One region of the Arthrobacter senegalensis genome, then DNA from elsewhere that is predicted to be linked to it. Evidence: riboswitches for the same ligand, from Rfam matches in the RefSeq annotation. Region 1 holds a riboswitch; each other region holds the start of a gene.

Region 1 (3,230 bases):
CCGTGGCCAAGCACGTGGGCGCCGATTACCCGCCGGCTTTCGTGTCAGCGGGCAACACGGACCCGTTGCTGCCGCACTCGCTCGGGCTGGTCGAAGCGCTGCGGATCAAGGGCGCGGCCGTGGAGGAGTTCTTCCCCCATACGGAGGCCGGCCTAGGGCACCAGTTCCAGTTCAACCTGGAGTTGGAAGCGGCGTGGCAGGTGCTGGAGCGCAGCGTGGCGTTCCTCCGTCGCCACACCGGCTGATGCCGCCCGAGTTGAATCGGCGCCCCGCTACGAGGAGTGTTCTTCGGTGTCTGCATCACCCGGCCGGCGCCGACGCCTCCCCGGGCACCGCCGTCGTACGCTGGAAACCTGTCCAGCGAAGGGGGAACTTTCAATGAACGACGCCGGCTCGCGCCTCATATTCGGCTGCATGGGGTTGGGTGGTGGCTGGGGGAGCGGGCCGCTGGAAGCGGCCGATGTGGCGGCCGCGCACGCGGCCGTGGCGGCGGCGCTGGAGGCCGGGATCACGACGTTCGACCACGCCGACATCTACGCCCACGGCAAGGCCGAGGCCGCGTTCGGGCGGGTGTTGGCCGGAAGTCCCGAGCTGCGCGACTCGATCCGGCTGCAGGGCAAATGCGGCATCCGGCTGCCGGCCCCCGGCATGGTCGGGCACTACGACTCCTCGCGGAAAGCCATCCTGACCCGCACCGACGAGAGCCTGCGCCGGCTGCACACCGATCACCTGGATACGCTGCTGATCCACCGGCCCGATCCGCTGACGCCGGCCGAAGAGATCGCCGCGGCGTTCAACGAGCTTCGGATGGCCGGGAAGGTCCGCCGCCTTGGTGTCTCGAACATGTCCGGCGAACAGATGCGCTGGCTGCAGTCGGCGCTGGATGAACCGCTGGCGGTGAACCAGCTGGAAATGAGCCTGTACCGACGCGACTGGCTGGAGTCAGGGGTGCTGGTGAACCACCCGGAGGGACCGGGGATCAGCTTCCCGCACGGCACCTTGGAATACTGCGCCGCCCACGGGGTGGAGCTGCAGGCCTGGGGAGCGCTGGCCCAGGGCCGGTACAGCGGGCGTGCGGCAGCGGAGGCCGCGACACCGGATGCTTCCGCGCCCGCGGATGCCTCTCCCCCGGCGGATCAAGCAGCGGCAGCCCTGGTCACGGAACTTGCCCGGGACAAGGGGTGCCCGCCCGAGGCCGTGGTGCTGGGCTGGCTGCTGCGGCATCCGGCAGGCATCCGGCCGGTCGTCGGTACCAGCAGCCCGGACCGGATCCGGGCCTGTGCCGAGGCGGAAGCGGTTGGAGCATCGATGACCCGCGAGGAGTGGTACTCCCTGTGGGTGGCGGCCCGAGGCAGGCCGCTGCCTTAGCTGCCCGCGCCCGGCCCCGCAGCTGCGGGCGGGGCCGGGACCATGCGTCCTAGACGAAGGCCGGCTGTTCCAACCGGCGGAACGCGGAATCGTGGAAGACCAGGGGCTCGTGGGTGCCGTCGTGCGTGGACAGTCCGTGCACCTGCAGCAGCACGACGTGGTGGTCCCCGGCCGGGACTTCCTGGTGCACCGAGCAGTCCAGCCAGAGCGCCGCGTCGTTGAGGAAAAGCGCGCCGTCGTCGGTGCCGTGCAGGCTCAGGCCGGCAAAGCGGTCACCGGTCCTGGACGCGATCTGGCGGCAGACGCCGTCGTGCCCGGTGCCGAGCACCGAGACGCCGATCCGGTTGGCCCGCCGGACCAGCGGCCAGGTCCGTGAGGTGTTTTGCACGGCGAACATCACCAGCGGCGGCTCGAGGGAGACGCCCACGGTGAACGAGGAGGCGACGATGCCCTGCGGCTCGCCGTCGACGGTCGCGCACAGCGCCGCGATGCCCGAGGGGAACCGGCCGAAGGCGGAGCGCAACGTGTGGGGGGTCAGGTCATGGTGTAGCGACATGGCGTCCTTGGGGCTTGGGCGCATCCGCTGCGGCCGAGCTGCTGCGGGTGGATACGCGTACTTGCCTGCCGACATCCCCGGCGGGCCGAATCATCACCTGGAGCACCCCGCTACGGTAGAGGGTTGCCGGCCAACCAGCCAGGGCTGTGAAGTTGGCGCTCTTGATTCGTCTCCACGCTAAGAGCGGGGAAGGGCCTGGGTCAAACGCCGGTAACAGTTCGTCAAATGCAGCGTTTTACTCCCGGGCCACGCGAGGTGGCTGCTGCCCGACGGGCGGCCGTGCGACGGCTGCTGCCCCGAAGGCTACTGTCCGACTGCTGGCGCCACGGCTACTGCGCGGCGGCGCCCGGGCGCACGGTCTGCTGCCGGAACGGATGCGCCGGGTAGACGCCCAGGATGCGGATTTCGGTGGTGAAGAAGTCCAGTTCCTCGAAGGCGTGGACCATGGCCGGATCGTCCGGGTGGCCTTCGACGTCCACCATGAACATGGTGGCGGCAAACTCGCCGCCCACCATGTAGCTCTCCAACCGGGTCATGTTGATGCCGTTGGTGGCGAAACCGCCCAGCGCCTTGTACAGCGCGGACGGCACGTTCCGCACGCGGAACACGAAGCTGGTCACGGCCGGACCGGGAAGTTCCTCGCGGGACGGGACCGGCCGGCGGTCGGCCAGCACCACGAACCGTGTGGTGTTCGTCGGATCGTCTTCGACCTTTTCCGCGAAAACCTCCAGGCCGTAGAGTTCGGCGGCCATCGGCGGCGCCAGGGAGACCTTGGTCGGGTCCTTCCATTCGGCCACCTCCCGGGCCGAACCGGCGGTGTCGCCGGCGATGACCGGAGTGAGCCCGAGCCTGCGGATCAGCTTGCGGCACTGGCCCAAAGCATGGATGTGGCTGTGCACCTCCCGGGCCTGCTCCACGGTGGCCCCGCGTACGCCCAGCAGGCTGAAACGGATGGGCAGGAAGAATTCCTCCACGATCTGCAGGGTGGTCTTCGGCAGCAGGGCGTGGATGTCCGCCACCCGCCCGGCGATCGAGTTGTCGATGGGGATCATGGCCAGTTCCGCCTCGCCGCCGGTGACGGCAGCGAACGCATCCTCGAAGCTGGCACACGGCACCGCTTCCCAACCGGGGCGCACTTCCAGGCAAGCCATGTGGGAGTTCGAGCCGGGTTCACCTTGGTACGCAATCGCTGGAGCCATGGGCGAAATTATCCCACCGGGGCGGGCCGGCGCTTCATTCCGGGCAACCGGGCGGCGTCATATAACCGGGACCGGCCCGCCAACCGCTTAGTACAGATGCGATTCCT
Region 2 (3,230 bases), on a different contig from region 1:
GCCTACCGACAGCCGGACCAGACCGTCGGTCACCCCGGCTGCGACCCGTTCCGCGGCCGAGAGTTGGGCATGGGTGGTCGACGCCGGGTGGATCACCAGCGAGCGCACATCGCCCAGGTTGGCCACGTGCGAGTGCAGTTCAAGGCCGTCCACGAAGCGCTTTCCGGCCTCGATGCCGCCCTTGATTTCGAACGCGACGATGGCGCCGGTCCCCTTCGGGCCGTACTTGCGGCCGCGCTCATACCAGGGGCTGGAGGGCAGGCCGAGGTACGCGACGGAGGCAACGTCGTCGTGCTCTTCCAGGAATTCGGCCACCCTCTGAGCGTTGGCCACATGCCGCTCCACGCGCAGGCTCAGCGTCTCCAGCCCTTGGGCAATCAGGAAGGCATTGAACGGCGAGATGGCGGACCCCAGGTCGCGCAGCAACTGCACCCGGGCCTTGAGGATGTAGGCCAGGTTGGCGCCCAGAGCGCCGTTGACGCCGAGGTCGCGGGCGAAGACCAGCCCGTTGTAGGTGTCGTCCGGCGTGTTGAACCCGGGGAACTTTTCGGGGTCGGCGGCGAAATCGAACGTGCCGGCGTCGACGATCACGCCGCCGATCGCCGTCCCGTGGCCGCCGAGGTACTTGGTGGCCGAGTGGAGCACGATGTCGGCCCCCCACTCGATCGGGCGGATCAGGTACGGGGTGGACAAGGTGTTGTCAACGATCAGCGGCACGCCGTTTTCGTGGGCGATGGCGCTGACCGACTCCAGGTCCAGCACGTCCTGGCGCGGGTTGGAGACGACCTCGCCGAAGAACGCCTTGGTATTCGGCTTGACGGCATCGCGCCACTGCTGCAGGTTGTCCGGATCCTCGACGAAAGTGACCTCGATGCCGAACTTGGGCAGCGTGGTGCGCAGCAGGTTGTAGGTGCCGCCGTACAGGCTGGGGCTGGCCACGATGTGGTCGCCGGCCTCGGCCAGGTTGAGGATGGAGAACGTCGACGCGGCCTGGCCCGAAGCAAGCAGCAGGGCGCCGACGCCGCCCTCCAGGTTGGCGATCCGCGTCTCGACCGCTTCCTGGGTGGGGTTGCCGATCCTGGTGTAGATGGGTGCCAGTTCGGACAGGGCGAACCGGTCGGCCGCGCTCTGCGCGCTGGGGAACACGAACGACGTGGTCTGGTAGATCGGCAGTGCGCGGGCGCCCGTGGCGGCGTCCGGCTCCTGCCCTGCGTGGATCTGACGGGTTTCAAAGGACCAATCGGCGTTGGACATGGTGCAACTCCTTCACTGGAAGGGGCCATCCGGGATCCGGCCGTGCCGGCATGTCTGTCCCGGGTGTGACCCGCGCTTGCGCACCGCCTTATGGCGGCTGCCTGGTCTTCACCCGGGGCACCCCACCGCGGTTGGAGGGTTGCCGGCCAGCAAACCGGGGTTTTGCGCTGGCACTCATGACCTGCCTCCAGTCTCCGCAGACAAGCCGGCGGCCGCAACAATATGACACCTTATGACTGGGCACCCGTCTCGGGACCGTCTCTCCGACAGTCCGCTTGGTCACTGTTGCCGGCGCGCGCCGGGGAGGCGGAATTGCTGTCCGGAACGGCGCGTTCCACACGAGCCGCAAATTGAGTGACTTAGGTCACCCTAAGTCGAGAGCGGGTTCACAAAGTGCCAAGATAATGCCATGCGCTTCGACCATGTTTCTTATGCCGCTGAACCCGACGGTCTGGCTGCCACCTCAGAGCGGATCTCCAAAGCCCTGGGCATCGACGCCGTCAAGGGCGGGGTTCACCCCCGCTTCGGCACCCGCAATATGATCTTCCCCCTCACCGACCACCATTACCTGGAGGTCGTGGAGGTGCTCGACCACCCCGCTTCCGACAAGGCCCCCTTTGGCCAAGCCGTGCGGGCGCGGTCGGAAGCCGGCGGCGGCTGGATGGGCTGGTGCGTGGCGGTCGACGACCTGACCCCGTTCGAAGAACGGCTGGGCCGCCACGCGGTTCCCGGCAACCGCAAGTTCCCGGATGGGCAGGAACTGAGCTGGCAGCAGATCGGGATCAAGGGCCTCATCGCCGACCCGCAGGTGCCCTACATGTTGCGCTGGGATGACGGCACCGAACCGCTGCACCCGTCCAACGCCCGCCCCGCCACGGTCAAGCTGATCGGCCTGACCATCGCCGGCTCTTCCGAGCGGGTGGCGGACTGGCTGGGCACGCCGGTCGACGGCCTGCTGGACGACGTCAAGGTCGCTTGGACGGCACCCAACGGTACGCCGGGCATCCTGTCCGTCCGCTTTGAAACCGCCAACGGGATCGTCGAACTCTAAGTTCTCCCGGCATCGCTCCGTTTCGGGCGTCCGCTCCGCGTTATAGAAGGAGCAGACGCCCGAAACGGAGCTTTTGCGTTCACAAGCCCTCCAGATCGACCTGCAGGGCAGCGTTTTTCCACACAGCTCCTCCCCGCGTGCCCGACCGCCATGAGGTCGCCGAGGCTGTCCCGTATGGACGTGAAACTGATCTATGTGAGGGACCTGGAGAAGTGTGGTCCAGGACGCCGGGATGTCGCCCGACAAGCTGCGGAAGAACAATTGGTCCGCTTGCGGCGCGGCGTGTATGCGGCCGCCGGGGAATACTCGCGGTTGCCATGGTGGGAGCAGCAGCGCCTGCACATAGAGGCCGCCGTCGGCACCGGACGCACCGACAGAGTCCTTGTCCAGCGCTCTGCGGCGGCGGTGTGGGGACTTCCGGTAATCGGCCGCTCTCTGGACGTGGACTTGTTGGCTTACAACGGCACGCATGGTCGGTCCCGTGGCGGAATCCGGTGGCATCGCAGGGAACTTTTGGAACCCCTCGTTAGCCGCAACGGCTACCTGATCACTTCCCGGGCACAAACCGTTGTCGATTTGGCGGCGCATAGTCCCTTCGCTGAGGCCGTTCCCGCAATGGACCATGCGCTTCGCGTGGACCGCCACCTCGGCCTTCCCGCCCTGCAGGCCACCCGGATTCTTGATCTGGCCGGTTCTTTGCCACCGGGAAAGTCAAACCGCGTGAAACGGGTTCTCGCCTTCGCCGATCCCGCCTCGCAGTCGCCGGGCGAATCGTACTCCCGGGCTCTGATGTACCTGAACCACTTCCCGGAGCCGTTACTGCAGTACCCTGTCTTCGATTCGCAGGGAGTTCGTGTCGGCATCGTCGACTTCTACTGGGAACAATTTCGTCTTGCCGGCGAATTCGATGGTGCAGGAAAATACT
Region 3 (3,230 bases), on a different contig from region 1:
TGGCGGTTCCCCCGGCGCCAGGTTCGGTCCAGGCGTTGCCGGCCAGTTGGCCGGACGCGAAGCGCCGCAGCCAGGCGCCGCGGTCCGAGGTGCGGCCGTGGTGGTACAGGTTCTCCTCCACCAAGGCGATGTGCGAGCGCAGCGCCTGCGGAATGTTGCTGTCCGCGGCGGCGAGCTCGATCAGGAGCCGGGTGAACTCTTCCCAGTCCAGCCCGTCGCCGCCGAACTCGGCCGGAATCCGGGCGGCGCCGAAGCCGGCGTCCTTCAGCCAGCCGATCTGTTCAAACGGCAGCTCGCGGGTGAGCTCGCGGCTTAACGCCCCGGCGGCGATGCGCGCGAAGATCGGACGGTATTTGGCGGCCGCGGCGTCGAAGGCCGTGGCGAGGTTGTCGAGTGTTTCAGTCATGGTGGTTCTCCTGGAGGTCCGGCCGTGAGGGCGTCAGATGGGGCGCCCGGGTTGGGGGCAGCGGTGATGGGCCCGCGGATGGCGGGCAGTCATGAGGCGACCCGCGGGCTGCGGGCAGGGTGGGCGGCGTCCTGCTCCGCTCAGGTGTAGAGCGAAATCGGCTGGACGTCGCCGAGCAGGTAGTTGGCGCCGACCTCGACCTTCTTGTAGTCGACCGGGTCGTGCAGGGTGTGCGTGCGGATGTTGCGCCAGAAAATGTCCAGCCCGACCTCGGTTTTCGCGGAGGACGAGCCGGTGGTCTCGAAGATGCGGTTCGCCACGTCCACCCCCACCTCGGTGGACACGACCTTGAGCCTCGCAATCTCGAGCGCGAGGTCCGCCCGGGCTTCCGCGCTCAGCTGCGCGCCGGCGGCGATAACAGCGTCGAACCTGGCGTTCGTCCGGTCGGCCAGGGCCTCCACCGCGGCAACCCGCGACACCAGCTCGCCGTAGACCCGCTGGGTCAGCGGGTCCTGGGCATACGTCTCCTGCGTGCTGAGGAACCAGGAGTTCCGGCGCGCCAGCGTGATCCGGCGTCCGCGGTCCAGCGCCCCCTGCGCGATGCCCAGGTAGAGGTTGCCGAAGGCAAGCTGGATGTACGGGGTAACCAGCGTGGAGAAAGGCTCCTCCCCTACCTCGCCGATGATGTCCGCTTCGGTGACCTGCACGCCGTCGTACTTCACCGAACCACTGGCCGAGAGCCGCTGGCCGAGCGCATCCCAGTCCCCGAGGTATCCGATGCCCGTTCGGTCATGCTCCAGCGCGAGGGCCAGGAACTTGCCCCGCTCGGGTCCGGCCGCGATCACGGCATTGACCAGAATGGCGTCGCCGACGGAAGCGCCGGTGGAGAAGTGCTTGGTGCCGTTCAGCCGGAAGCCGTCGCCGTCGGGAACCAGTTCCAGATTCGGGTCCACCGGGTTCACGGAGTCGCCCCAGGACCAGCGGCCCCGCGCGGAGCGGCGGAGCAGTCGTTCCTGGACCTGCGCATCACCGTAGAACACGACGGCGCCCAGGTTGGCGTAGTGGTAACCGAGTATTTGCGCAATCGACGCGTCCGTGCGGGCCAGGATGCGCACGGCGTGCAGCGCGCTCTCCCAGTGCCCGCCCTCGCCGCCCCATTCGGCCGGGATAATCAGGTTGAGCAGGCCCGAGTTGCGCAGCAGCTCCACCTCGGCGTGCGGGTCGGCGTTGCGTCGGTCGCGCTCCAGCACGTCCGCGGCCAGCGCGGCGGCAACGCCTTCGGCTACTTGCTGCCATCGGGCCAGTTCCTCGGCGGTAGCCTGTCCGGCCCACGGGGCTCGGCGGGTTTGCGGGTTGTTGGCGGTCACGACGGCGGTCATGTTGGCTCCTCACGGCGGGGCTCCCATCCGGCGGCGCAGCAACCGTCACGGTTGGGGCGCAGCCCGGAGGGGGCCGTACTTGCCGGGCACGGTGTTGTGCGCGGCCGGATCCTCATCTGGGGCACCCCGCTACGGGAGAGGGTTGCCGCCCAACCAGCCAGAGCTTGTCGTTGGGACTCTTGATCTCGGAGTCGAGTATGCCGGGGCCGCTCCGGCGCAGGGAAGCACATGACAGGCCATGACATTCTGCTGCCGTTTGTTACGGAAACCGCTTCTGATGACGACGAGGGCCCGTCGCCCCAGCCGGCTCCGGGGGCTGGGGCCGGCAGGCTTCCGCCCGGCGCATTGAGCCGTGCGCATTCCTCTGCGCGGCTGTCCCCTACTGGCCTGGTTACGAGGGGACTACCGTGGAGGTGCACTGCCAATATGGCCGGGCCGGGACGGGCACCGTCCGCTGGCCGTCGTACGGGAGGTTCATCATGAAGGCATGGCAATTTGTCGGCACGAAGAAGCCGCTGGAGCTTAATGAGGTTCAGGAACCCCACGCTGGCCCCGGTGAAGTGGTCGTCGACGTCAAGGCGTCGGGGGTCTGTCACTCGGACGTCTCGACGCTCGATGATCCGGGATGGATGGCGCTGTTCCAGCACGGCCTGCCCCGCACCATGGGCCATGAATCCGCTGGCGTTATCAGCGAGGTCGGCGAGGGCATGGACCATTGGAAGATTGGCGACCGCGTAGGCCTCTCTCCGGTGATGTCGGACGGGGACGCATTGGGTTACGGGAAGTGGGATGGAGGCTTCGCCGCCAAGCTTCGCGCGACCGACGACAATCTCGTCGCCCTGCCCGACGAAGTGCCGTTCGACCTCGGCGCGATGGCGACCGACGCCGGCTTGACCGCCTACCATGCCATGATGGCGGTCGGCGGGGCGAAGAACGGCATGAAGGTCGGTGTCATCGGCCTGGGCGGACTGGGCTACATCGGTGCACGCTGTGCCGCGTTGGTCGGCGCCGAGGTGTACGGCGCCGAGGTCAATCCGGAAACCCAGAAACTGGCCGACGAGATCGGATTGGCTGGCGTCGGCGCCTCGATCGAAGAGTTCAAGGACAAGAACCTGGAGCTGATCGTGGACTACGCCGGCTTCGGCACCACGACCTCGGCCGCCATCGAAACCCTCGCTGAGTTCGGCACCTTGGTTCAGGTGGGCATGGGCCGGTTGGAATCGACCATCAATACCTACCCGATCATCATCAACCAGCTCTCCATCAGGGGCTCAAAGTCCGGTACCAAGGAGGATCTTGCCGGCATCTACGAGCTTATGAAGAGTGGCCAGCTCAAACCACCCATGAACCACATCAAGCATGCCGACATTCCCGGCGCAATCGACAAGCTTCGCGAGGGAGGTGTCGTCGGCCGCTTCATTGCTGTGTACGAGTGATGCGGGGAC
Region 4 (3,230 bases), on a different contig from region 1:
CGCTACAACCACGCGGACGAATACCTCGAGGTCATCTACAAGCTGCTCGAGGGCTCGTGGGAGGACGACGCCGTGGTCAAGGACGTGGAGACCGGCGTCTTCACCGACCCGGCGAAGGTCCACGAGATCCAGCACGAGGGCAAGTACTTCAAGGTTCCCGGCATCGCGATCACCGAGCCGAGCCCGCAGCGCACCCCGGTCATCTTCCAGGCCGGGGCCTCCAAGCGCGGCACCGAGTTCGCCGCCGGGAACGCCGAGGCGGTGTTCGTGACCTGCCCGACCAAGGAGATGCTGGCCGCATCGGTGAAGAAGATCCGCGACGCCGTGGAGGCGGCCGGACGCGACCGCTACGACGTCCGCATCTACGCGATGCAGACCGTGGTGACCGGACCGGACGCCGCCGCCGCGCAGGCCAAATTCGAGGACTACAAGTCCTACGCAGACATCAACGGGGCGCTGGCGCTGATCTCCGGCTGGATGGGCGTGGATCTTTCCACCTACGGCCCGGATGACGTGATTGGCGAAAACGTGAAGTCCAACGCCATCCAGTCCTCCGTGGAGACCTTCCAGAAGGCCTCCGGCGACAGCGGCAAGCCGTGGACCATCCGCCAGCTCGCCGAATGGGTCGGCGTCGGCGGTTTCGGCCCGATCACCGTCGGCTCCGGCGAAGAGGTAGCCGCCAAGCTCGTGGAGTGGGTCGACGAGACCGACGTGGACGGGTTCAACCTGGCCTACGCGATCACCCCGGGCACCTTCGAGGACATCGTGGAATTCGTCGTGCCGGAACTGCAGAAGCTGGGCGCCTACCCCACGGAGTACGCGCCGGGGACCCTGCGCAACAAGCTCTTCGGCCGCGGCGACAAGCTGCCGGAGAACCACCGGGCCGCCGGCTTCCGCCTGCAGAACGCGCTGGCCCACCGGGCGTAGGCCCCGGCAGAACCATCTGAACAACGACGGCGGTGCGTCTCCCCTTCAGAGGGCGGGCACCGCCGTCGGCAAGAACCATCTAGAGCGGCCGAGAGATCTGGCTCGATGACGCCGCAGCAACCCCGGCAACTGCCGCACGGTGCTAACGCCAGAACCGATGGAGAACCCGGGCCGGGCCCGAACCGGCCGCGCCATGCCTGCGCGCCGTGATCGGCTGTGCCCGGGGCTCCCTGACCTTCAGGAGCAGCATGAAAAGATATGCCGCGGACGGCCCGCAATGATTGAAATCCGCAATCTGCACAAGAGCTACGACACTCGCCACGGGACGGTCGAGGTGCTCAAGGGCATCGACCTGACCATCGAGCAGGGGGCGATCACCGCCGTCGTCGGCCCTTCCGGCGCCGGCAAGACGACTCTCTCCCACTGCATTTCCCTGTTGGAAAAACCGACCTCCGGCCAGGTGCTGGTGGACGGCCGCGACCTCTCCGCCCTGTCCGGGCAGGCATTGCGCGGCGAACGCCGCGCCATCGGCACGATCTTCCAACACTCGGCCCTGCTGCGCCGGATGACGGTGGCGGAGAACGTGGCGCTGCCGCTGCGAAACCTCGGCGTGGTGCACGCTCAGATGGAGGACCGCGTGGCCGAACTGCTGGACCGGGTGGGCCTGCTGCACAAGGCCAACGCCTACCCGGGCCAACTGTCCGGCGGCCAAAAGCAACGGGTCGGCATTGCCCGGGCGCTGGCACTTCGCCCCCGGATCCTGCTCTCCGACGAATCGACGTCGGGCCTGGACCCGGAGTCCACCCAGCAGATCCTGGACCTGCTGGACGACGTGCGCAACGAACTGGGGTTGTCGGTCATCCTGATCACCCATGAGATGGACGTGGTGCGCCACGTCGCCGATCAGGTGGCCGTTCTCTCCGGCGGCCGCGTCGCGGAATACGGGCCGATCGGCGCCCTGGTGGCCGACCCGGCCTCCGCGGCCGGCCGCCAACTGCTGCCAATCCGGGCCCTCCCGCTGCCGGCCGGCTTCGACTACGCGCTGTCCGTTTCCTATCGGCACGGGCCGGTGGACCCGGAGTGGATGACCCGCCTGTCCACCGGCCTGGGCGTGCGCGTGGCGCTGCTCGGCGGTTCGGTGGAAGCCCATGGTGAAGCGGTGCTGGGCCGCGCCGACATCGGTCTTGCTGGTCGCCCGGAGGCCGAGGTCCGCGCCTACTTGGCCGGCCTGGGCTTGACCGCAGAGGCACGCCACCGTGCCGATTCCGCGGCGGAAACGCCGCCGACGGACGCGGATGGATATGCAAGGAACGAGAAAATCGAGGTGCGCGCATGAGGCCCGCAGAAACCGCCGCCGTCGGACTGGACACGCCCTGGGCGGACCTGCCCGCGCTGCTGCTGCCGGCCTACGGCGAAACCTGGGCGATGGTCGGCATCGTGATGGTCATGGTGATCCTGGTCGGCGGCGCCACGGGCGTGCTGCTGTACAACACGGACAGCCGCGGGCTGTTCCCCCGGCCGCGCCTGCACGGAACGCTCAGCTGGCTCGTCAACATGGGCCGCTCGCTCCCGTTCCTGGTGCTGATGGCCGCCATCATCCCGCTGACCAAGTGGGTCACCGGAACGACCATCGGCATCGCGGCGGCCGTGGTCCCGATGACTCTGGCCGGCATTCCGTTTTTCGCCCGGCTGGTGCAGAACGCACTCAACGATCTGCCGCGCGAGAACATGGCCGTCGGGCTGGTCACGGGCAGTTCCACCGGGCAGATCATCCGGCAGACGCAGCTGCGCGAGGCCCTGCCGGGCCTTACGTCTGCGGTCACGCTCAACACCATTTCGATGATCGAATACTCGGCCATCGCAGGGACCATCGGCGCCGGCGGCATCGGCTACCTGGCCGTCACCTACGGCTACCAACGGTTCGACACCCACGTCATGGCGGCCACCATCGTTGTCCTGATCATCACGGTGCAGCTGGTGCAGTTTGCCGGCGACCGAATCTCCCGCGCGCTGCTGCGCCCTTAGCAACCGACCAACAGGAGCATCACATCATGAGCACCTCTTCCGCCGGGTCCGGCCACGACCACGGCTTCACTCTGCGCAAACGGACCACCGCCCTGCCGTGGAGCATTGCCGCCCTTGCCGCCGTCGTCGCACTGGTCCTGGGGCTGCTGCTGGTGCAGCAGCAGTCCCGGCCGGCCGTCGCGGCATCCGGCAGCGAGGTCACCTCGCCGCTGAAAGTCCACTTTGAACCGGCGATGGCGGGCGAGGAGAAGATCCTGAAGTTCGTCGCCGAGGAAATC

The links. A riboswitch is a leader RNA that binds a small molecule or an ion and turns the genes downstream of it on or off. The one in region 1 is predicted to bind S-adenosylmethionine.
Region 2: linked by a shared signal. The riboswitch ahead of AC5RVG_RS13625 (bifunctional o-acetylhomoserine/o-acetylserine sulfhydrylase) and the one ahead of AC5RVG_RS05300 (flavin reductase family protein) in region 1 are both predicted to bind S-adenosylmethionine.
Region 3: linked by a shared signal. The riboswitch ahead of AC5RVG_RS07100 (acyl-CoA dehydrogenase family protein) and the one ahead of AC5RVG_RS05300 (flavin reductase family protein) in region 1 are both predicted to bind S-adenosylmethionine.
Region 4: linked by a shared signal. The riboswitch ahead of AC5RVG_RS07080 (methionine ABC transporter ATP-binding protein) and the one ahead of AC5RVG_RS05300 (flavin reductase family protein) in region 1 are both predicted to bind S-adenosylmethionine.

Annotation. Positions count from the first base shown of each region.
Region 1 covers NZ_JBNHGZ010000001.1:1,125,744-1,128,973, reverse strand. Annotated here, with positions in the region: gene AC5RVG_RS05310 (alpha/beta hydrolase) at 1-245, shown strand, start outside; gene AC5RVG_RS05305 (aldo/keto reductase) at 379-1,368, shown strand; gene AC5RVG_RS05300 (flavin reductase family protein) at 1,418-1,924, opposite strand; SAM riboswitch class IV at 1,977-2,091, opposite strand; gene AC5RVG_RS05295 (prephenate dehydratase) at 2,254-3,123, opposite strand; gene AC5RVG_RS05290 (hypothetical protein) at 3,211-3,230, opposite strand, start outside.
Region 2 covers NZ_JBNHGZ010000004.1:144,806-148,035, forward strand. Annotated here, with positions in the region: gene AC5RVG_RS13625 (bifunctional o-acetylhomoserine/o-acetylserine sulfhydrylase) at 1-1,254, opposite strand, end outside; SAM riboswitch class IV at 1,322-1,436, opposite strand; gene AC5RVG_RS13630 (VOC family protein) at 1,664-2,305, shown strand; gene AC5RVG_RS13635 (hypothetical protein) at 2,480-3,230, shown strand, end outside.
Region 3 covers NZ_JBNHGZ010000002.1:363,032-366,261, forward strand. Annotated here, with positions in the region: gene AC5RVG_RS07095 (acyl-CoA dehydrogenase family protein) at 1-406, opposite strand, end outside; gene AC5RVG_RS07100 (acyl-CoA dehydrogenase family protein) at 547-1,785, opposite strand; SAM riboswitch class IV at 1,856-1,970, opposite strand; gene AC5RVG_RS07105 (zinc-binding dehydrogenase) at 2,265-3,221, shown strand.
Region 4 covers NZ_JBNHGZ010000002.1:356,605-359,834, reverse strand. Annotated here, with positions in the region: gene AC5RVG_RS07085 (LLM class flavin-dependent oxidoreductase) at 1-927, shown strand, start outside; SAM riboswitch class I at 1,000-1,091, shown strand; gene AC5RVG_RS07080 (methionine ABC transporter ATP-binding protein) at 1,205-2,263, shown strand; gene AC5RVG_RS07075 (methionine ABC transporter permease) at 2,260-2,952, shown strand; gene AC5RVG_RS07070 (MetQ/NlpA family ABC transporter substrate-binding protein) at 2,979-3,230, shown strand, end outside.